One region of the Salinithrix halophila genome, then DNA from elsewhere that is predicted to be linked to it. Evidence: riboswitches for the same ligand, from Rfam matches in the RefSeq annotation. Region 1 holds a riboswitch; each other region holds the start of a gene.
The links. A riboswitch is a leader RNA that binds a small molecule or an ion and turns the genes downstream of it on or off. The one in region 1 is predicted to bind cobalamin.
Positions count from the first base shown of each region.

Region 2: it holds a riboswitch for cobalamin, as region 1 does, so the genes downstream of both, metE (5-methyltetrahydropteroyltriglutamate--homocysteine S-methyltransferase) here and cobD (threonine-phosphate decarboxylase CobD) in region 1, are expected to answer to the same signal.
Region 3: it holds a riboswitch for cobalamin, as region 1 does, so the genes downstream of both, cobA (uroporphyrinogen-III C-methyltransferase) here and cobD (threonine-phosphate decarboxylase CobD) in region 1, are expected to answer to the same signal.
Region 4: it holds a riboswitch for cobalamin, as region 1 does, so the genes downstream of both, ACFOUO_RS06110 (ABC transporter substrate-binding protein) here and cobD (threonine-phosphate decarboxylase CobD) in region 1, are expected to answer to the same signal.

Region 1 is NZ_JBHSAP010000007.1:643,272-648,600, forward strand. Features, by position in the region: gene ACFOUO_RS05260 (cobyric acid synthase) at 1-749, opposite strand, end outside; gene ACFOUO_RS05265 (histidine phosphatase family protein) at 746-1,381, opposite strand; gene cobS (adenosylcobinamide-GDP ribazoletransferase) at 1,378-2,109, opposite strand; gene cobU (bifunctional adenosylcobinamide kinase/adenosylcobinamide-phosphate guanylyltransferase) at 2,106-2,651, opposite strand; gene cobD (threonine-phosphate decarboxylase CobD) at 2,648-3,772, opposite strand; cobalamin riboswitch at 3,902-4,037, opposite strand; gene cobT (nicotinate-nucleotide--dimethylbenzimidazole phosphoribosyltransferase) at 4,048-5,103, opposite strand.
Region 2 is NZ_JBHSAP010000009.1:644,602-649,930, reverse strand. Features, by position in the region: gene ACFOUO_RS09495 (LCP family protein) at 1-1,134, opposite strand, end outside; gene ACFOUO_RS09490 (DUF3153 domain-containing protein) at 1,370-2,077, opposite strand; gene ACFOUO_RS09485 (hypothetical protein) at 2,168-2,362, opposite strand; cobalamin riboswitch at 2,555-2,747, shown strand; gene metE (5-methyltetrahydropteroyltriglutamate--homocysteine S-methyltransferase) at 2,888-5,188, shown strand.
Region 3 is NZ_JBHSAP010000018.1:53,663-58,991, forward strand. Features, by position in the region: gene gltB (glutamate synthase large subunit) at 1-222, shown strand, start outside; gene ACFOUO_RS13310 (glutamate synthase subunit beta) at 236-1,711, shown strand; cobalamin riboswitch at 1,947-2,142, shown strand; gene cobA (uroporphyrinogen-III C-methyltransferase) at 2,323-3,870, shown strand; gene ACFOUO_RS13320 (urease accessory protein UreH) at 3,905-4,570, shown strand; gene ACFOUO_RS13325 (cob(I)yrinic acid a,c-diamide adenosyltransferase) at 4,588-5,184, shown strand; gene cobJ (precorrin-3B C(17)-methyltransferase) at 5,234-5,329, shown strand, end outside.
Region 4 is NZ_JBHSAP010000007.1:805,603-810,931, reverse strand. Features, by position in the region: gene ACFOUO_RS06115 (alpha/beta hydrolase family protein) at 557-1,396, opposite strand; cobalamin riboswitch at 1,546-1,733, shown strand; gene ACFOUO_RS06110 (ABC transporter substrate-binding protein) at 1,698-2,828, shown strand; gene ACFOUO_RS06105 (FecCD family ABC transporter permease) at 2,885-3,868, shown strand; gene ACFOUO_RS06100 (heme ABC transporter ATP-binding protein) at 3,888-4,715, shown strand; gene ACFOUO_RS06095 (cob(I)yrinic acid a,c-diamide adenosyltransferase) at 4,749-5,306, shown strand.

The sequences.
Region 1 (5,329 bases):
TCCGCCTCTGGGCCCTTCTTATCGAGCCCGCCCAATGCGAGGGAATCCTCCGGATCGATGGCGATCTCCCGGAAAGGAAGCACCCCTAGGACCGGGATGCCCGTCCGTTCCTCCAGCCAGTCGAGACCTGGGCGAAGGAGGTTGAGGTCTCCTCGGAATTTGTTGATGATGAGTCCCTGGACGCGGGCACGTTCATCCGGCTCCAGGATGTCCAGGGTGCCGACGATAGAAGCAAATACGCCCCCCCGGTCGATATCCGCCACCAGGATCACCGGGACATCGGCTAGTTTGGCCGTCTGCATGTTGACGATCTCCCGCTCTCGCAGGTTCACCTCTGCCGGGCTCCCCGCTCCCTCGATCACCAGCAAGTCATACCGTTGTTTCAGCCGGGCAAGAGAAGCCCGAACAGGCTCCAGCATCTCCCCTCGAGTGCGGGCTTGGTACTCTCCCGCCTGCATATCAGCATAATGACGACCGTGAACGATCACCTCAGCGATCCGATCCCCCTTCGGTTTGAGGAGAATCGGATTCATATCCGTTTCCGCCTCCACCCCTGCCGCTTCAGCCTGTACGCCCTGAGAACGGCCGATTTCACCCCCATCGACAGTGACATAGGAATTGAGCGCCATATTCTGCGCCTTGAAAGGAGCGACACGGTAACCCTTATCGGCAAATAGGCGGCAAAACGCCGTGGCCAACACGCTCTTTCCCACATCAGAACTAGTCCCTTGAAACATGAGACCTCTCACTCTGTTTTCTCCCACACCCGCTTCCCCCGTTCTTCTCCCAATTGCCTTACTTGCCATCCTTCAGCGGTCTTTTCCACTGCGATCCATCCCCCAGGGGGGAGGGATCTTTTCCAAAAGCTTCCCGGATCCTTATCCACATGATGGGAAAGAAACCAGCGGATCGGTCCCCCATGGGTTACAACCGCGATGGTTTCCCCTGAATGGCGACGGATGACATTCTCCAGCCACCGGTTGAGGCGTACCTCCAGCCCATCCAGCGTTTCCCCGCCGGGGGGCGCCACCCGACGGGGGTCGTCTATCCAGCGGATGAGCTCCTCCGGGTTTTGATCCCAGATGGCGTCATAGGTGAGCCCCTCCCATTCCCCGAAAGATAACTCCCGCAGGGCATCCGTACAATGAAGATCTGCTGTCGGCCAGGCCTTCTGCATAAATTTCGCTGTCTCGCGGCATCGTTGCAAGTCACTGGCGCAGATCCGGTCCACATCCAGCTCCCGCAAACGCTGGGCGGCCTTCCGCAATTGGCACCGCCCCCGATCATTGAGAGGAAGATCCATGTGTCCACAGTATTGCTTCAGTCGGTTGGCCTCCGTTTCTCCATGGCGGACCCACAGCAATCTCAAGGAATCTTTCATACCGGGTCCCCCGCTGCCAACCATAGAAGAAGAATCGCTGCTTCCACCGCTTCCGCCATGCATCCGTAGACGTCCCCAGTCAGACCACCCAGCCGTCTCAGTACCACCCGAGCGATCAGGCCGATCACCAAAGCGGTTCCTCCTAGAATCAGGAACGTCCACCAGCCTGCCACCACAGCAATGATCGCTGTCCCTGAGGTGAGGGCTACTCCAAGGCGAAGAGGGGACAGCCCTTCCCGCAAGTTGAGCCCCATCCCTTGTTCACGCAGATATGGGAAAAAGGCGATTGCCGCTGTCATCCCTGTGCGGGCTGCGACAGGAGCGGCCAGCAGTGGGATGATGGCCGGTTCCAGGTAAGTAAGAGCGGATACCTTCACCCCCAGAAGCAAGATCGCTGCCAGGACACCCATCGCCCCCACGCGGCTGTCCTTCATGATCGCTAGCGTCTGCTCCCGATCCTTGTTGGCACCCAGCCCGTCGGCAGTGTCCATCAGTCCGTCCAGGTGCAGCCCCCCTGTAAGAAAAACCCAACCCGCTGTCACCAGTACACTGCGGACCAGAGGCGGAAAGAGCAAGGAGAGAGCCTCGTTCATCAGGACGAGTAGGACCCCGATCACCAAGCCGACGAGCGGATAGTAAACCGTGCTCTTAGGCCAGTCCCGGGGGTCCATCCGAACCGGAACGGGGATGCGGGTCAGAAAAGCAAGGGCCGTAAAGAAGGCATTCATCCGTCTACTCCCTTGATCTGGCAAGGAATACCACAGGCCACTAACCAGACTTCGTCCGCCCTCTGAGCCACTTGCTGATTCACGGTGCCGAGGGCATCCTGGAACAGTCGGCCCATCCGGTTCATGGCGACCCCGCCCAACCCGGTCTCCGCCGTGACCAGGATCACCTCCTGATCTTGAAGCGTATCCAGCAGGCGATCCGTTTTCTTCGCCATTTCCGCTTCGAAGCCGCCCTGGTCTTCCCGGATGGACTCTTCGGAAAGGCGCATGACGTGGTTGGCTGTCCAGGTCCCCAGATCGTCAATCAACCAAGCATCCCATTCGCCGGAGCGGGCAAGGGCGGCTTCCAAATCCCACTCCTCCTCCACCAGGCCCCAACTTCGAGGACGCCGATCGCGATGGCGGGCCACTCGCTCTTGCATCTCTTCATCCCCGGGAACACCGGTGGCCACATACAGCACCTTCTCCCCCACATCCCGCGCCGTCTCCTCGGCAAATCGGCTCTTCCCGGAACGGACCCCTCCAGTTACCAATCGGATCAAAAGATTTCCCCCTTCCCCAACACTTCTCCTAGTTTTTGGAGGAGGTGTACATTCTCCTCCCGGCTCCGAACCGCCACCCGGATATAGGCATCGTCCAAACCCGGATAGGTCGAGCAATCCCGGATCAGGATCCCCCGCTCCCCCAACGCCTGTTGTAAACGCCGGGAAGCGCCGGTTCCTCCTAAGGGGGGAGCCTCTAATTTCAGTAAGAAGTAGTTTACTTCCCCCGGAACCAGCAGGGCACCTGGCAACTCCCGCAGCCTCTCCATCATGAAACATCGCTCCACCGCCAGCCATCGACGGGTCACGTTTTCAAAGGCTCCGTCGGAGAGAGCCGCCTCTCCCGCTATCTGGGCCAGCCCATTAACGCTCCAGGGAATCTGCAGCTCCTCGATGCGGCGTATCCAGTCGGGGTGGGCCGCCCCCCAGCCCAGACGCAGACCGGGCAAAGCGTAAAATTTAGTCATGGAACGCAGTAGGAGGGTCGTCGGGAAATCCGCCAGCCGAGACAGCAGGGACCGAGCCTCCCCATCCGAAACAAAATCGAGGAAGGCTTCGTCTACCACCAACACCGTTCCCGCTACGGCGGCCTCTTCAGCCGCCGCCAGCAACTGCCCATAAGGGACGGTTAAACCAGTGGGATTGTTGGGATGTCCCAGGTAAGCGAGATCCACCGACCGAATCCACTTGGAAAGGGCCTCCGGCTCCGGTTGAAAACCTTCCTTCTCCCCTGTCGGCAAATACACGATTTCCTGCCCACGCTTGCGGGCAGAAGCTTCATACTCCGCGAAGGAGGGGGCCGTCGCGCCTACCCGCGACGGACGGACAGCCGCATTAACCAGATCGATCAACTCCGCCCCTCCATTCCCAATCATCAGGCATTCTTCCGGCACCCCATATCGGTTCGCAAGCGCCCGCTTCAGGGAGCGAGCGCGAGGGTCTGGATAACGGGCAAGAACCGGTGCCCCTTTGTCCTCCAGCGCTTCCTGCAACACCCGAACCACGGAATCCGGCGGTCCCAGGGGATTAATGTTGGCGCTAAAGTCGACAAAGGCATCCGCCCCCCTGCCAAACATCTCTCCCGCCGTCCATCGGTCACCACCGTGTCCGTATCGTTCCACCCCTGTCAAAGGCATCCCCTCCTTTTTTCAACCCCATTAAAAAACACCGCCCGCCTCGATTGCGTGACAGTGCCAAAAGAAACCGGTATCACCGGTTGTCCCTGGCACCTCGCCATCCGCGTGGCTGAGGCGGTGCCGTTGGGAAAGGCCGGTATCCTGGCTCGGGGTTACATCCCCTTACAGTGGCGGGACCGCGCCGGTTTCTCACCGGCTTCCCGGTTGCCGGGGCGCCAATAGGCACCCCACCTTTCCCCTTCCGATATACTATTTAACCGTTATAAGCCCAAGTCGGCGAAAGTAGCCATCTCCCGTGCCGCCGCGACTGCCCCGTCGAAGAGGGGAAAACAGAGAACAGCGCCGCTCCCTTCCCCGAGGCGCATACCGGCATGAATCAGAGGGTGAAGGCCCAGCTTCTCGAGCAGCACCCGATGGGCCGGTTCCTCAGAGAGGTGGGAAGCGAAGAGATAATCCCGCGACCCCGGAGCAAGGCGGATGGCAGCCAGAGCGGAAGCTGTCGAAATCACCCCATCGATCACCATCGGCAACCGCTCGGCGGCGGCTCCGAGGATAAAACCTGTCATAGCCGCCAACTCCAGCCCACCCACTTTTGTCAGCACATCCACTGGATCGGAGGGGTCAGGCCGGTTCACATCCAGGCTGTGCCGTATTACCTCTCCTTTCATCTTTAGAGAGACATCGTTGATCCCTGTCCCCCTTCCGACCAACTCCTCAATCGGCGTTCCCGTCAGGGAAGCCGATACCGCTGTCGCAGCCGTCGTATTGCCAATTCCCATCTCCCCGACAGCCACCAATTGAAATCCCTTCTCCTTCGTTTCCAGGGCCAGTTCCAGCCCGACCCGGATCGCCTGGACAGCTTCTTCCCGTCTCATCGCCGGTCCTTTGGCCATATTGGCTGTCCCGGCCCGCACCTTCCGATCCAGGGTACCAGCCGGCAGTTCGGTAAGCCGGCTGCCTACATCTACCACCCTCACCTCGGCACCAAAGCGACGGGCAAAAGCATTGACGGCGGCTTTGCCATCGCAGAAATTACGGATCATCAATCCCGTCACCTCAGGAGGGTAGGCGCTCACGCCTTCCTCCGTCACCCCATGGTCCCCACAAAAAACGACAACCGCCTTCCTGTCGATAGACGGGACGACCTTACCGGTAATCCCCGCCAATCGAACCAGGGTTTCTTCCAGGCGTCCCAAAGCACCCAAGGGCTTGGTCAGGTTATCCACATGCTTTTGTGCCTCAACCATCGCCTCCGCATTCAAACCGGGTACAGAGGGGCACCAATCATCGAGCTGTTTTTGTCTCTCCACCCGCATCCCTTCCTCGTTTCTCTCAATTAACCTTTCTTTTCTGATTATACATGCTAGAAGAGTCTGCGGGACGTCCAAAATCACTTTCCCTTGTCAGGAATAGCCACCCATGGAAGCAACGGCCTCAACTCGAGCTGCTGAGTTCTTCCATACCGTAATGATAGCCGGTTTACGGCGGAGCGCCTGTTGGACCGACAACCTAGCGGAGTGGCCGGAGGCTCCAACCGTTTTG
Region 2 (5,329 bases), on a different contig from region 1:
ACCGGAGGATCCCCCTGTTGTCCCGTTTTGGGTTCCGTTGTTGGTTCCGTTGTTAGTTCCGTTTTGGGGGGTGGATCCGGTACCGTTTCCCCTTTCGGGAGTTCCCTCTGTCTGGTCGGCTCCTTCTTCCGCCGGGCTTTGTCCTTGGAACTTCTGACCGTCCAGGGTTTCAAGTGGCAATTCAAGTTCTTTTTGGAGAATATGACTGATCCGCAGTCGTTCGTTGTCATTGATATAGTGGTACCAGATTCCCTGAGGATTATCCTTGGAATCGTATCCCTGGACTTTCAGGGTTTCCGTTCGGTCTTTAGGGATACTCCGGTAGGTGGATTGCAGTTTGTACATCTCACTGACTTTCATATTGTGACTGACATTGTCTCCGACAGCCTTCAGGACATCGTCGATCTTGGATACGGAGTTGAGACTGACGGCTTGACTCATCAAGTTTTGCACCACTTCGCGCTGGCGCTCGTTTCGACCGGCGTCTCCCCGTGGATCCGATTTCCGCATTCGGACGTAGGCCAAGGCTTCGTGACCGTCTAGATGGGTAGGGCCTTGCTTAAACGTATACCATTTGTAGAAGAGTCGCATGTTGAAATTGAAAGGAACGTCTACGTCCACTCCCCCGAGGGCATCGACGACCTGGATGAATCCGCTGAAATTGATTTTTACGTAGTAATCGATCGGGATGTTGAGATAGTTTTCCAACGTTTGCACTGTATTGGTCATGGGGCCGACACGGTTCTGGGTTCCATAGTAGGGAGCCGCGTTCAGTTTGGTTTTTACCCCGTTAGAGTTGGCGATTTCAGCATAGGTGTCCCTAGGGACGCTGACCATCTTGATCGATTTCTTTTTCGGATTCACGGCAGCGACGATCATGGTGTCGGAACGCCAATTCTTCGCTTTCGCAGACTTAACATCAGTTCCGACCAGAAGGACCGTAAAAGGCTCATCCATCGTGACTTCCTTATCCCTTTTGTCGGATTTCTTTCGATTGAGAGGATCATAGGATTGGTCTACGGCACCAAAGACCTGGTAGATAAAATAACCGGATGCAAGGACTCCAATGATGAGGAGGGACAAGAAGATTCGCAGCCACAGTTTCTTTTTCTTCTTTTCCTTCACTCGTGTCATTCGTGACTGGTTGATAGGTCATACCCCGCTTTTTGGTATCCAGGTTTTCTTTTTTTACATATGATATATTCCGGAAGGATTCCGGTCAATTTTATACGTGTAAAGCCGAATTCCCTTTCCTCAAAGGTTCAGCACCCACAAAGAGGTGGAAGACACGTTCAGAGGGTTTATCTCATCATGTCCAAAGAACACGAAAGGAAAGGAAGAGAAAGGAAAGGGAGCCGCTGATCCTTCATCAGCGGACATGTCGGCGGCGGGATCGCCGTATTAGCCAGAAAGCGATCACCGTGATGATCAGCAGAGTGAGGAGGAGGATTCCCCAGCCGACCGGATTGGGGACCTGCATTTGAACACGGACCGGGTTTGATTCGCCTGGTTTCAGGTTCCAGGTCAACGTCTTGCCATCGGCGGAGACGTTATCGGCATTATGTGCTTCGGGTTCCAAGGGAAGGGTGAGCTTGAGATTGAGGTTCATTTGGTCGATCAAGTTTTTCCCCAAGGGGTCATCCGTCGAAAGGCGTTTCAAATTTAGATTTTCTTTGAACGTGATCGATGTGTTGAAAAAGCCGTTAACCACCTTTAGCGGGCCCTGCTTCTTGTCAGGAAGAGAGGGAAGAAGGCCTGCTTCTTTTCCTCCGGGAGAAATCTCTTCCAGAAGATCCCTGGCTGGTGGGTCATCGGCGATGTTGGAGACACGTTTTTCCGCTATCCAACCGGTTTGGTTTCCTTTTTTCAGATCCCTGATTTGATATCCTTTGGCCTCTGCCTTTTTCCGGATAGGTTGCAGCTTCTCCGTCAGCAAGGGGTTAGTCAGCATTTTTAGCCGGTAAACCCCAGAGCCGTCGGCATGGACTGTGATATGCATATCAGCGTCTACACAGCCAGCTAGCAAACAGAGGGAAAGTACGAGCAGGCCTATAAAGGTGTATCGGTTTGTCTTCATCCATCCGCTCCTTCTGTCCACCTTTGGACATATAAGGAAGAGGCCCCGTGAGGCCTCCGGTGGTCGGTCGATGCCGTTGGCTTCCTCCGGTTAATATAATTCGACAAGGGTGAGCAGGGCTTTGACATTCGGATCTACCGTCTTGGGATCGACCTGACCAGTCTCATCGAAACGAACCCGGGAGAGAGAGTCGGCGATGGGGTTGGGTTGTTCAAACCGAAGGACCCCTGATTCCTGCATTTCCTTCACTTGGATCACCTTTTGATGCAACTGTTTGTTATCCATACTCATCCATCCTCCTTGGGCGGTCGAATCGGAGTCCGGACCCAAAAGGAGAGGCGGGAGCTTCCGATTGATCCTCTTTTAGGGTAACGCAAAAATTGACGAAATGGAACGAAAAAATGTCCACCCCAATAATAAACATCTTGACTTGAGCTCCCATCCATGGGAACGTTATTTTATAACCGAAAGGTTCAATTGTATATCGCGGGGACAGGTACCCCTCCCACTGAGGAGAGGTTGAAAAGGGAAGCCGGTGTGATTCCGGCGCGGTCCCGCCACTGTGACAGGGAAGTCGCTGCCCATCAGCCACTGGCCAAGCACGGCCGGGAAGGCGGGCAGCAGATGATGAACCTGGAGCCAGGAGACCTGCCTGTTCCAACGACACTGTTTGACCTACGGTAGATAGGGAGGTGTTGGAATGATCCACTGGAGAATTCGTCGCACGAAGCGGCCCGGTTAGACATGTCCACCTGTCTGTTGAAAGGCGTGGGATGTCTTTTTTATTTCCTTGGAGGGAGCGTGGCCGCTATGAAGATCGAAAGCAGCAATTTGGGTTTCCCCCGGATCGGGGCGGAACGTGAATGGAAAAGAGTGTTGGAGGATTTCTGGGCCGGGAAAACGGAAGAAAAGGATTTTTTGCCCGCGATGAAGCGAATCCGACTAGAACATATAAAAAAACAGGCCGATGCTGGGGTGAACCGGGTTCCGGTCGGTGACTTCACTCTGTATGACCATGTGTTGGATACAGCGGTGATGTTCGGCCTGATCCCTGAGCGATTTCAGCACCGAGAAGGGCCAGTTTCCCTGAACACCTATTTTTCGATGGCCCGGGGGGCTGAGGGAAAAGCAGCTTGTGAAATGACGAAATGGTTTAACACCAACTACCACTACATCGTACCGGAATGGGGGGAGGCCGAGCCGGTTCTTACCGAGAATAAACCCCTGACCGCCTGGAGAGAAGCGAAGGAAGAACTGGGCATCGAGGGAAAACCCGTCTTGCTCGGCCCTTACACCTTTGCCAAACTGTCGAAGGGTTTTAAACCGGCTGATCTTCCAGGAGTGCTGAAAAAGTTGGTACCTCTTTATGCCAAGGTTCTGCGGGAATTAGAGGATGCAGGGGTGGAATGGGTTCAGGTGGATGAACCCGCCTTGGTTCTCACCCACCCTCATGGGGAGATGGAAGCCGTCGAGGAAGTCTATCAGGAGTTGGCTCGATCGGTTTCGGGGGTTCGAATCATGCTTCAAACCTATTTTGGTTCGATTGAGCATTATCAGGATGTAGCTCGTCTACCTGTAGCGGGGATTGGCCTCGACTTCCAGGCAGGGAGAGAGGGGAACCTCCACTCCCTCCGTCGATTCGGCTTTCCAGAGAACAAGGTAATGGGAGTCGGCATTCTCGATGGGCGTAACATTTGGCGTGGGGATCTGCCCCAGGAGCTAGACTTCCTGGAAGGGGAACTTCGTTCGCTAGGGGCATGTAGCGGATGGTGGATTCAGCCTTCCTGTAGCTTGATTCACGTCCCGGTCTCAGTCGGGAAGGAAGAGGAGCTGCCTCCAGTTTTGAAACGGGCGCTCTCTTTTGCGGAAGAAAAACTAGAGGAAACGACCCTTCTCACCCGTGCCCTCTGTGAAAGAAAGGAAATGGTCGAGGAGGGGCTTCAGGCGGCCCGGGACGCTCTTCATGGATTGGCCCGATCCGAGTTACGCACCCGGCCGGAAGTGAGGGAGGCTGTCCGTCAGGTTACCGAATTGGATACGTGGCGAGACACCCCCTACCCGGAACGACGTCGCATCCAGCAGGAGCGCTTCCGTCTCCCTCTGTTTCCGACAACTACCATCGGGAGCCTGCCCCAAACTCGAGAAGTTCGTGGAGCCCGCCTAAAATGGCGCAGAGGGGATTGGTCCGATGCCCGGTACCGGGAATTTGTAAAAAAAGAAATCGCCGATTGGATCCATATCCAGGAGGAGCTAGATCTGGATGTATTGGTACATGGAGAGTTTGAACGTACGGACATGGTGGAGTATTTCGGTGAAAAATTAGACGGTTTTGCTTTTACTCGCTACGGTTGGGTCCAATCCTACGGTTCTCGGTGTGTCAAACCCCCGATCCTCTTTGGCGATGTCGAGTTCCGGGAAGCGATGACAGTAGAAGAGGTCGTCTACGCACAGAGTCTAACTTCAAGGCCGGTAAAGGGGATGTTGACGGGCCCGGTGACGATCCTTAATTGGTCGTTTGTACGAGACGATCTCCCGCGCCAGGAGGTAGCCCGTCAGGTGGCTCTTGCCTTAAAGGCGGAAGTAAAGGCATTGGAAGCCGCTGGGATCGGCATGATCCAAATGGATGAGCCGGCACTCCGTGAAGGGTTGCCCCTGAAGTCGGAGGAGCAAAAGACCTACCTGGACTGGGCTATCTCCTCTTTCCGGCTGGCGGTTTCGGGAACGGTAGCAGAGACCCAGGTTCACACACACATGTGTTACAGTGATTTTCATGATATTTTGGAGGCGATTCGGGAGATGGATGCTGACGTGATCTCGATTGAGACCTCCCGTAGTCATGGAGAGTTGATTGAAGCCTTTGAAACCCATACCTATGATAAAGGAATTGGGCTCGGGGTTTACGACATCCATAGCCCCCGTGTCCCCCCGGTGGAAGAAATGGCTGAATCTGTCCGGCGCGCCCTGCGTGTTCTTGAACCTAGTCTGTTCTGGATTAATCCGGACTGTGGGTTGAAGACGCGTACACGGGATGAGGTGGTTCCTGCCTTGCGTAACATGGTGGAGGCCGCCCGCCACCTTCGGGAGGAGCAACGGTTAAAGGTTCACGGATAAATCTCAATTCGTAAGAGAACTCGATAATTGAGCCGGACACCCCGTGTGTCCGGCTTTTTCAGGGTTTCGATAACCGAGAGGACCTATAACCTCCGGTCGGTTGTTTTTTTAAAATGAGAAGTTTACCATGTTAGAATATAA
Region 3 (5,329 bases), on a different contig from region 1:
CTTCACGCCACATCCGTGCTGGAAAAGTGGGAGGATTCCGTTGCCAAGTTCGTCAAGGTGATCCCGAAGGATTACAAACAAATGATGGAGTCCATCGGGGAACTGATGGCCGCCGGTATGAATGAACAAGAGGCGATGGCAGCCGCTTTCGAGAAAAAGGAAGGAAATCGACCGGAGAAAAAGACCGGAAAGGTACGCCGCGAACCGGTACTCACTGGATAAGGAGGGGAGTCGCATGGGTAAAGCCACGGGCTTTATGGAATACGAACGCAAGACAGCGAGTGAGCGGGATCCGCTCACCCGTCTGCGGGATTGGAACGAATATCAACTACCGCTTCCCGAAGATGAATTGAAAAAGCAGGGGGCCCGCTGCATGGATTGCGGCACACCCTTCTGCCATACGGGGATTCCAATCAACGGCACCGATTCCGGATGCCCGCTCTACAACCTGATCCCCGAGTGGAACGATCTAGTCTACCGGGGCCGCTGGAAAGAGGCGTTGGATCGCCTCCTCAAAACCAATAATTTTCCTGAATTTACTGGGCGGGTCTGTCCCGCTCCCTGTGAAGGGGCCTGTACGGTGGCTATTCACGATCCAGCGGTGGCCATCAAGAACATCGAACGGGAAATTATCGACCGCGGGTTTGCAGAAGGCTGGATTGTACCGAGCCCGCCGAAAACTCGAACGGGGAAAACCGTGGCAGTGGTGGGGTCAGGGCCTGCCGGTCTGGCTGCTGCTGACCAACTGAACAAAGCGGGTCATTCGGTGACCATTTATGAGCGGGATGATCGGATCGGTGGACTGCTCATGTACGGGATTCCCAACATGAAACTGGAAAAACGACTCGTGGAACGCCGGGTTGATCTGTTGAAGGAAGAAGGCGTCCACTTTATCACCGGGACGGAAATCGGGAAAGACGTCACCCTCGACCAATTGCGGGATGAATTCGATGCCGTTATCCTGTGTGCAGGAGCGCAAAAACACCGGGATCTCGCCCTGGAAGGGCGGAATCTAGAGGAGATTCATCTGGCGATGAAATACCTGACCGAATCGACGAAAGACCTGCTCGACCCCGCTTTCGAAACTTCCATTTCCGCAGAAGGAAAGGATGTTATCGTCATCGGGGGCGGGGACACCGGGGCGGACTGTGTCGCCACCGCCTTGCGCCAACGGTGCAAAAGTGTCGTTCAGTTCGGTAGGCATCCAAAGCTGCCTGATACAAGGGAGGAAAACAATCCCTGGCCGGAACAACCTTTTGTCTTTACCTTGGACTACGCTTACGAAGAGGCGAAAGCCCGTTTCGGTAAAGACCCTCGGCAATATTCCATCATCACCAAGAAGCTGGTGGGGGATGAAAACGGAAAGGTCAAAGAATTGCACACCGTCGAGGCCGAGAAGATCATCCGTGAAGACGGGAGCTATTCCTTCCGCGAGCTTCCCGGCACGGAGAAAGTGTGGCCTACCCAGCTCGTGCTGGTCGCCATCGGCTTCGAAGGGACGGAAGACGCCCTGTTGCAGAACTCCGGCTTAGATCACCAAAACCGCCGGGTGAAGGCCGAATACGGGGAGTATATGACCAATTTTGACGGGGTGTTCGCTGCTGGTGATGTACGCAGGGGACAGAGCCTCATTGTCTGGGCCATCCACGAAGGACGTGAGGCGGCCCGTGAATGCGACCGCTATCTGATGGGGGAGACAGACCTGCCGTAAAAAAAATCATTCCTTACCCACTTAGTAGTCTCCGGGCACTCCGCTGGGTGGTCGGTGCCTACAGGCGCTTCGCCGGAAACCGGCCCACCTTTGCGGTATAGAAGAACTTTGTCATCCGCCGTTTCGGCGGATTTTTTTATGCTCGCGGTTTCGTAGTAGAGGAGGGAAAAATCAAGCTATACAAAATTTTGTAGACAAAGATTCCGTAAACAGGTATATTGAGGTGGACGGACAACTTCATACGAAAAGGACAGGTGCCGAACATTCCTTTAGGAGTGTTCGGTTAAAAGGGAAGTCGGTGAAAGTCCGACGCGGTCCCGCCACTGTAAATGGGTAGCGAACTGCAAGATGTCACTGTTCCATAGGGGAACGGGAAGGCGCAGGGAGCGATGACCATGAGCCAGGAGACCTGCCTGTCCTGACCACCATTTGTACCTGCGAGGATGGGGAGGTGAGTGACGGAGAACCGGACACACGGTGAATTTCACCGAGGTGATCACCGGTTTATGCTTTCATGCACACAAAGCACATCCTAACAGGGGTGTGTTTTTTATTGTTTTCGCCAGGGCCCGCGGCATAGAGGCTTCATGGCGGAAGGAGGCGTTGCGACGTTGGAGAAGGGTTTCGTTTTTATCGTGGGAGCAGGACCGGGAGCTCCGGGTTTGATCACTGTTAAAGGGAAGGAAGCGCTGGAGATGGCGGATGTGGTCTTGTACGACCGCCTTGTTAGTCCGCGTTTACTGGAGAGCGTTCCAGATCATTGTGAGAAGATCGACGTGGGCAAACGTCCTTCATCCAATCGGTGGACCCAGCAGGAAATCAACCGGACCCTTGTCCAAAAAGCGGGGGAAGGGAAAACCGTGGTACGGCTGAAGGGAGGAGACCCCTTCGTCTTTGGTCGGGGTGGGGAGGAAGCGGCCACTCTGGTACAAGCCGGGGTCCCCTTTGACGTAATACCCGGTATCAGCTCTGTGACGGCGGTTCCGGCCTATGCGGGAATCCCGGTCACTCATCGCGATTACAATTCTTCCTTTGCCGTGGTGACCGGGCATGAACGTCCAGATAAAAAAGAACCCTCGGTGAAATGGAAGCATCTGGCTAAAGGGCCGGAAACGCTAGTCATCCTGATGGGCGTCTCCAACCTAGACTATATCTGCGAACAATTGATCCAGTACGGACGTAGCCCGGAAACGCCGGTAGCCCTGGTTCGTTGGGGCTCTCGGATAGACCAGGAGACGTTGACAGGCACTTTGTCTGACATCGCGGAACGGGTGATTATACACAGCTTTAAGTCCCCTGCCGTCATTATCGTGGGGGAGGTGGTTCGGGAGCGGGAACGACTCTCCTGGTATGAACCAAAGCCCTTGTTCGGAACGCGGATATTGGTGCCTCGGACACGGCAAGGTCCGAGCGTGCTTTCCAAAACCATCGAATTCCTTGGAGGAGAAGCGGTGGAATTTCCCGTCGCCTGTATAAGGCCGACGGAGGGTTTTTTGCAGGAGATGAGCCGGGAACATTCGTGGGACTGGCTTCTGTTCAGTCACGTCTCGGCGGTGGACGCCTTTTTCCGCGCTCTGGGGGAGTTGGAAAAGGATATTCGAGCATGGGCCGGGGTCAAGGTGGCGGCAATCGGAGATAAGACCGCTAAAGCCTTGCAGGAGAAAGGGGTATGTGTGGAATCTTTTGCCGCCGACGACCGGGTGGAAACCTTGTTGGAAGCCATGGAAGAGCGAATCGCCCCTGGAGAAGAGGTCCTTCTATTGCGAGGCCGCTCTCGACGGGATGAACTGGCGGAATCTCTTCGCCAGGTGGGATGCCGTGTGACGGAAACCAAAGCCTTCGGGGCCCAGACCGTATTTGGTCAGTCGAAAGAAGCCATCCGTCTGCTACTGGATAGAAAAGCGGACTGGATCGCTTTTGCAAGCTCCTCGACGGTCCGCCACTTTTCAGAAGTCCTTCGATTAGAGCGTCCGGATGGGGAGGAGTTGCTGCACTCCATTCAAATCGCTTGTATCGGGCCGGAGACGGCCCAGGCGGCGGGGGAATCGGGGATGCGTGTCGATGTGGAGGCCAATCCTCATACCGTAGAAGGGTTAGTCGAGGGAATTAGCCGATGGCTGCCGGAACCGAAGGAAGCACTTGCCGGCCTGGCGGATTGATCACAACTTTACATGGGACAGAGGAGGAAAACGGATGGATTGGGGAATATGGACGACCTTAGGAGTTGGTTTGCTGCTGGGTTTACGCCATGCATTGGACCCGGACCATTTTATCGCGGTATCTACTATCGCCAGCCGCACCGGTAACGTGTTGAAGGCGACGGCTTCTGGTATCTACTGGGGGTTGGGGCATACCTGTACCCTGCTCTTGATCGGGCTGCCGCTCCTGGCCATGAAGACAGCACTGCCGGATTCGATTCAACTGGTTATGGAGATCGCTGTCGGTTGTATGCTCGTCACCCTGGGCTGGACTTCGTTTCATGCCTTCCGAAGGGGAGAGATGCGACGGCCTTCGGCGGAGACAGGGGATGAAAATCCCGGAGAACAGCGGGTCGGGTATCGGTTGCGCTCGTTCCTGGTGGGAATGGTTCACGGAATGGCCGGGACCGGGGCGATGGTGGTCATGGTGATGGCTTCCTTGCGGAGCTTGTCCGATGCTTTTCTGTACCTGTTAGTGTTTGGGGTCGGCACGGTAGCGGGGATGAGCTTGTTCGCCGTTTTAATCGGTTTTCCTTTCACTTATGCGAGTAAGCATTCGGTCAGTATCGAGCGAGGGATGGGGATGACAGCTGGTGTGGTTTCCATATTGTTCGGTTTTTACTATATCCAAGGCACGCTGTTTCACGATGGGTTCTTTTAAAAGAAAGGGGCGTGACCATGCGGATTTATACACGCAGAGGGGACGAAGGGGAAACATCGGTCATCGGAGGTCGGGTCTCCAAGGATCATATTCGGGTAGAGGCTTATGGAACTGTGGACGAGGCCAACTCGTTTGTCGGTGATGCAATCGCCCGGATGTGGGAGAAAGATCCGGAGGAATTTGACGACATGATCCGGGTTTTGACCGACATTCAACAGGAGTTGTTTGATACAGGCGGGGATCTGGCCGTGGTGAAAGGAAAGCGGCCCTATAAAATCACGGCAGACCATGTGGACAGGTTGGAAGAGTTGGTAGACGCATACCTGGAACAGACACCCGTTGTCAAGAAATTCATCCTGCCGGGCGGAACTTCCATTGCCGCGGCTCTCCATCTCTGTCGCACTGTGGCCAGGCGGGCGGAACGGCGGGTAGTTACTCTTGCTTCTCGAGAGGAAATCAACGAAGAGGCTCGGCGCTATCTAAATCGTCTCTCCGACTTCTTCTTCGTTTTGGCCCGGGCCGCCAACGCCCGGGAAAGCCGGGAGGATATCCAATACGCTCGAGGAAGGGAAGTTTTTCGCGATCGCCCTCGTAAGGAACGCCCCATGACGTAAAGGCGCAGAAAACAGGTTTTTCAAAAAATCGGGGTTGGAGGTGTGTAAGATGGCAGACCGAAAGAACGGAAAACTGCTGGTTATCGGATTCGGTCCCGGTCATTTCGATCACATGAGCCAACGGGCTAAAAAGGCCATCCAGGAA
Region 4 (5,329 bases), 160 kb from region 1:
GCCCATCCCATGCAGTTAGAGTGTACCCACATGGGCGGAACGCCTGTTACCAGCGTTCTAGTTCCTGATCGCTCACTCTTATGGTTTTACCCAGCGGGAGAGATTCGTTCGCCGCTGGAACCCCATACCATAACGTTTTCAAGGAACAACCCACTACCAGTGGGATGAGCACCGCTCATATGTTCGATTATACTAGGAATTGGTTGATCTTGCCACCCCCAAAGGGGGTTCCGATCAACGCCGTCTTTCATCCCACGATTGAAACCGTGGGCTTTCAAACGGCAACTTACTGTAAATTGGTAATCATCGGCTAACATTTTCCTGTAAAATTGAAGGCTTAAGGGCCTATAATTTATCATTTTATTAATTGACATGTATTTTTAAATCGATTAAAATGAGAGTACTTGAAACGGGAGATGCATCCCGTTCCTAACTCCCCGATCCCTATTCGGAGGAGATGAATGATCGCGATTCCTTCCCTATAATCGATAAATAGGTTTGACCCCCTTGAGACGAAAAGGCCGGCCCATAGGCCGGCCTTTTCGTGTCCAAAAAATCAATTGAAATTTTCCCGAAAGAAGCGGCTGGTTATTTCCAGTACGCGATTGAAATGAGGAGTAGAACCTGCGAAAGGGTGGATGGTGCCGAAAGTGTGGTCGGCGCCAGGGAGAATGTGAAGTTCTGCCTGCTTGGCTCGCTCTTTCAGGGATTCTGCCGTCTCGACGGGGACTGCTTGGTCCGCATCCCCCTGGATAATCAATAGGGGTCGGTTGAAGGACGGAAGACGACCGAGGATATCAAATCGATCCCGGTTGGCCTCCAGATCCTCCAACACCTCCCGATTGATCGGCATGTTTTGTCCGGTGCGGGCGTTGGGGATGAAGGCCCGTCCTTTCTCCCGCAGCTCGGCCTTAAAGTTGTCGGAAAACAGGTCGAGCCGGGCGATGCTGTTCCAGAGGGCAACCCCTTGGATGCGGGATTCATCCAAGGCAAACAGAAGGCTTTCGGCTCCGCCGCGGCTGTGGCCGATGATTCCCAGCCGTTCGGGGTCCATCGCTTCGGCGAGGGGAAGTTCACCGGCGGTGATCTTCTCTAGGAGGAAGGTGAGATCCTCCTGGCCCCGGCTATAGGTGTTTTGGGCAAACTTTTCTAACTCTGTGAACGCTTCAGGGTCTTCCCCCACGCCGTTCATTGAGAAGTTGAAGGTGAGGACGGCAAACCCGATACGAGCCAGGGTGTCGGCAGCGTAGGGAAACATCCCCCAGTCTTTAAAGCCCTTGAACCCATGGCAGAGAATCAGGACGGGATGGGGCCGATCCGTTGCCGGAACGCGCACGTCCCCCCGAATGATCCGGTTCTCTTTTCCAAGACCCAGTTGGAATGTCTGGTGTTTCATCGTCGTCCTCCTCGTAAGGTAATGGGGTTCTGTGAACCCTTCTCCTCCATTGTAGCGGGAGGAAAGGGGAAGGGAAAAGAGTGAGTCTATGAATTTGCCAGAATCCTCCGTGATTGAAGCTTTTTTGACATTCGGATATAATGAAGCCACAAGTAGATAGGTGGAAAGGTCTTTTGCCCACGGGCGAAAGTGAAAAGGGAAGCCGGTGTGAATCCGGCGCGGTCCCGCCACTGTGAATGGGGAGCGAATCCACGATAAGCCACTGTCCGACAGACGGGAAGGTGTGGAGGAGTGTCGATCCATGAGCCAGGAGACCTGCCTTTCCTCCGCGACGCTTGCCGTCTCCTTCGAGGCAGAGGAGCGCAAGGAAGGGTCTTCCCGGCGGTTTTTACCGCCTAGAAAAGGGAACTCGGCCATGCCTTTTGTCTCGTTGGAGCAAGAGGTTTTTTTCGTGCCTGATTATAGAGACGGGAGAGGAACGTGGATGAAGATGCATAAGCGTGTATGGATGGGGTTATTAGCCTTCCTGTTGGTGTTTGGGCTGGCCGGGTGCGGGACGGCACCGGATGCCGGACAACAGGGGCATGAGACTGAGAAGTCGGCGGAAGGGTTTCCCGTCAAACTGAAGGATGACACCGGTAAGGAAGTTACCATCGAGAAGAAGCCAAAGCGAATTGTCTCCCTAATCCCCAGCATGACCGAGACGATCTATGCACTGGGTCAGGGGAAAAAAGTGGTCGGCGTCACGGCCAATGACGACTACCCTGCTGAAGTGAAAAAGGTAGAGAAGGTAGGGGATATGAATATTAACGCTGAAAAGGTCGTCTCGCTGAAGCCGGACCTGGTTCTCGCCTCCCCGATGGTGAAGCAGGAAACGATCGACAAATTGCGGAAGCTGGGATTGACGGTCCTCGCTTATGAGCCCCATGACCTGGCTGGGGTTTACAAGCAGATCCGTGATGTGGGCAAGGCAGCCGGAGCTGAGAAGAAAGCAGAAGAAGTAATCGAAAGGATGGAGAAAGAGAAGAAGGTGGCCGAGAAAGTGGCTGCCAAAGTGTCGGACGAGGAGAAGGCCAAAGTGTGGGTGGAAGTCTCCCCCGACTTGTATACCACGGGTAAAGGAACGTTTATGGACGAGCTCATCACCTTGGCAGGCGGAAAGAATGTGGCGAAAGGCCAGAAAGGCTGGGTGCAGCTTTCCGCCGAAAAGGTCGTGAAATATGACCCGGACGTCATCCTTTATACTCATGGGGCCAAGGCGAAAAAAATCGCCTCCCGCAGCGGATGGAAGAAAATCGATGCCGTGGAGGATGACCGGATCGAAGCATTGGACGGTAATCTCGTCAGCCGACCGGGTCCCCGGGTTACCAAGGGGCTGCTCCATATCTCCAAATCCCTTTACCCGGACGCTTACGCTAAAGTCGCCCAATGAGGGCTGGGAGTTGGGCGGGTCGGCTGACAGGCTGGTCCGCCTTTTGGCTGTCCTTGTTGCTAGTATCCTTGGCTGCTGCGGTCTCCGTGGGGAGCGCGGATATTCGTTTTACCGACGTCTGGCGGGTCGTGGGCTTCCACCTCATGGGAGTGGGCGGGTCGGTCGATCCGGCGACGGACGCCATCGTCTGGCAGTTACGGCTGCCTCGGGTCTTGTTGGCTGCTTTGGTCGGGGCGGCTCTGGCTGGCTCAGGGGCAGTATTCCAGGGGTTACTGAAAAACCCACTGGCTGACCCCTATATTCTGGGAGTTTCATCCGGGGCTGGCCTCGGGGCGGCGATTGCCATCTTCACCGGCTGGGGTGTCGCCTGGCTCGGCGAGTGGGCTGTGCCGGTTTGGGCCTTCCTCCTGGGGAGTTGCGCCCTGGTATCCGTGTTGCAGCTGGCCCGGCTGGGTGGGGCGATGCGGACGGATACCTTGATTCTCGCTGGGGTCGTGGTGCAGGCTTTTTTCGGCGCGATGCTCACCTACGTGATCGCCATGGCATCGGCGGTGGAAATTCAACGTATTCAGTATTGGTTGATGGGCAGTGTCGCTTTACGGGAATGGAAAGATGCTTTGGTCGTTCTCCCCTTTCTGTTCGGGGGGATGGCGGTGGTATGGTTGTTGAGTAAGCCGCTAAACTTGTTTGCTCTCGGGGAGCGGTCCGCCGCTCACCTGGGGGTGTCTGTGGAGCGCACACGGCTATTGCTGCTGTTGGCCGCTACTCTGATGACGGCAGCAGCTGTCTCGGTATCCGGGACGATCGGGTTCGTCGGGTTAATCATCCCCCACATCATTCGGATGATGACCGGGCCCGATCATCGGGTGTTGCTTCCGATTTCGGCATTGGCGGGTGCGGTCTTCCTGGTCTGGGCGGACACCCTGGCCCGGACGGTAATGGACCCCCGGGAGCTGCCGATCGGGGTGATCACCGCGATGGTTGGGGGGCCATTTTTCGCTTGGCAGCTGAAACGATATGCGTTGGGACGCAGGGACTAGGGAAGGGGGGGGAGCGGCGATGCTGGAAGCGGAAGGGCTGAAAAAAACCTACCAAGGCCGGGACGTTGTGAAAGGGATCTCCCTTTCTGTCGCCAAAGGGGAGATTGTCGGCCTGATCGGGCCAAACGGGAGTGGCAAGACGACACTGGTCCGCCTCTTATCCGGCGAGGAGGTCCCCGATGAAGGAACCGTCCGGCTGGAAGGACGCCCGATGGCGGAATGGACCGGGCGGGAGAGGGCCAAGCGGGTTGCCGTCCTCCCTCAGGAAGGGTTGCCGCCGGTCCCGTTTACGGTGGAGGAAGTCGTGGCGATGGGTCGCCATCCCCACCAGAGTTTCTGGCCATGGGCGGACAGAGCCGACCGGCAGACGGTGGATCACGTGCTCCTTCAGACGGGCTTGGAAAAGGACCGGGATCGCCCGGTCCAGACCCTCTCCGGCGGAGAACGGCAACGGGTTGCCATCGCCAAAGCGATGGCCCAGGAGCCTCGCCTCCTGTTCCTGGATGAGCCGACCACGTATCTGGACATCGCTCATCAACTGGCGATTTTGGATCGGATTCGAAGTTGGCAGTGGGAGTGCGGCCTAGCGGTGTTGGTCGTTTTCCACGACCTCAATCTGGCGGCCCAGTATTGTGACCGGCTGGCGATCATGAAAGAGGGGGTCCTGATACGTACAGGCCGACCGGAAGAGGTGATCCAAGCCCCGGTGATCCATCAAGTATACGGGGTGGAACCCCTGATTACCAAACATCCGGTTACCCGTGTTCCTCAGGTACTTCTCCAGCCGGGCGAGCAGGAAAGTCGGAGAGAAGAGGCTTTTGGCAAAACGGTGCCCTTTTCCCTTTGACAGCGGTATACTTCCATAAAGGGGGTTGGATGGATGCGTATCTATACACGGACGGGTGATGAGGGTCAAACTGGCGTCATCGGCGGCCGGGTCGACAAGGATGATATCCGTGTGGCAGCCTATGGGACAACGGACGAGGTGAACGCGTTTGTCGGCGAGGCGATTTTACGGATGGATGCAGAAAAGCATAAAGATATGATCCAGGACCTGACAGAGATCCAGCATGAACTGTTCGATGCCGGGGGGGACCTCGCCCAGGCGGGGAAAAAACGGCAGTACAAAGTGACGGCGGATATGGTGAAACGGCTGGAAGAATGGATTGACCGCTATGACGCCGAAGCACCGCCAATCCAGCGTTTTATCTTGCCCGGGGGCTCAGAGATATCCTCTGCGCTTCATGTGTGCCGGGTACTGACCAGGCGGGCGGAGCGGTTGGTCGTTACATTGGCTCGGGAGCAGGAGACCAACGAGGAAGTCCGCCGCTATCTTAACCGCCTCTCTGACTTTTTCTTTGCCATCGCCCGGGCTGCCAATGCCAGGGAAGGATGCCCTGACGTGGAATACAAACGAGGCGGCCAGGTTTTCCGGTAGGCCTTTCGTGAACCGAACGGAGT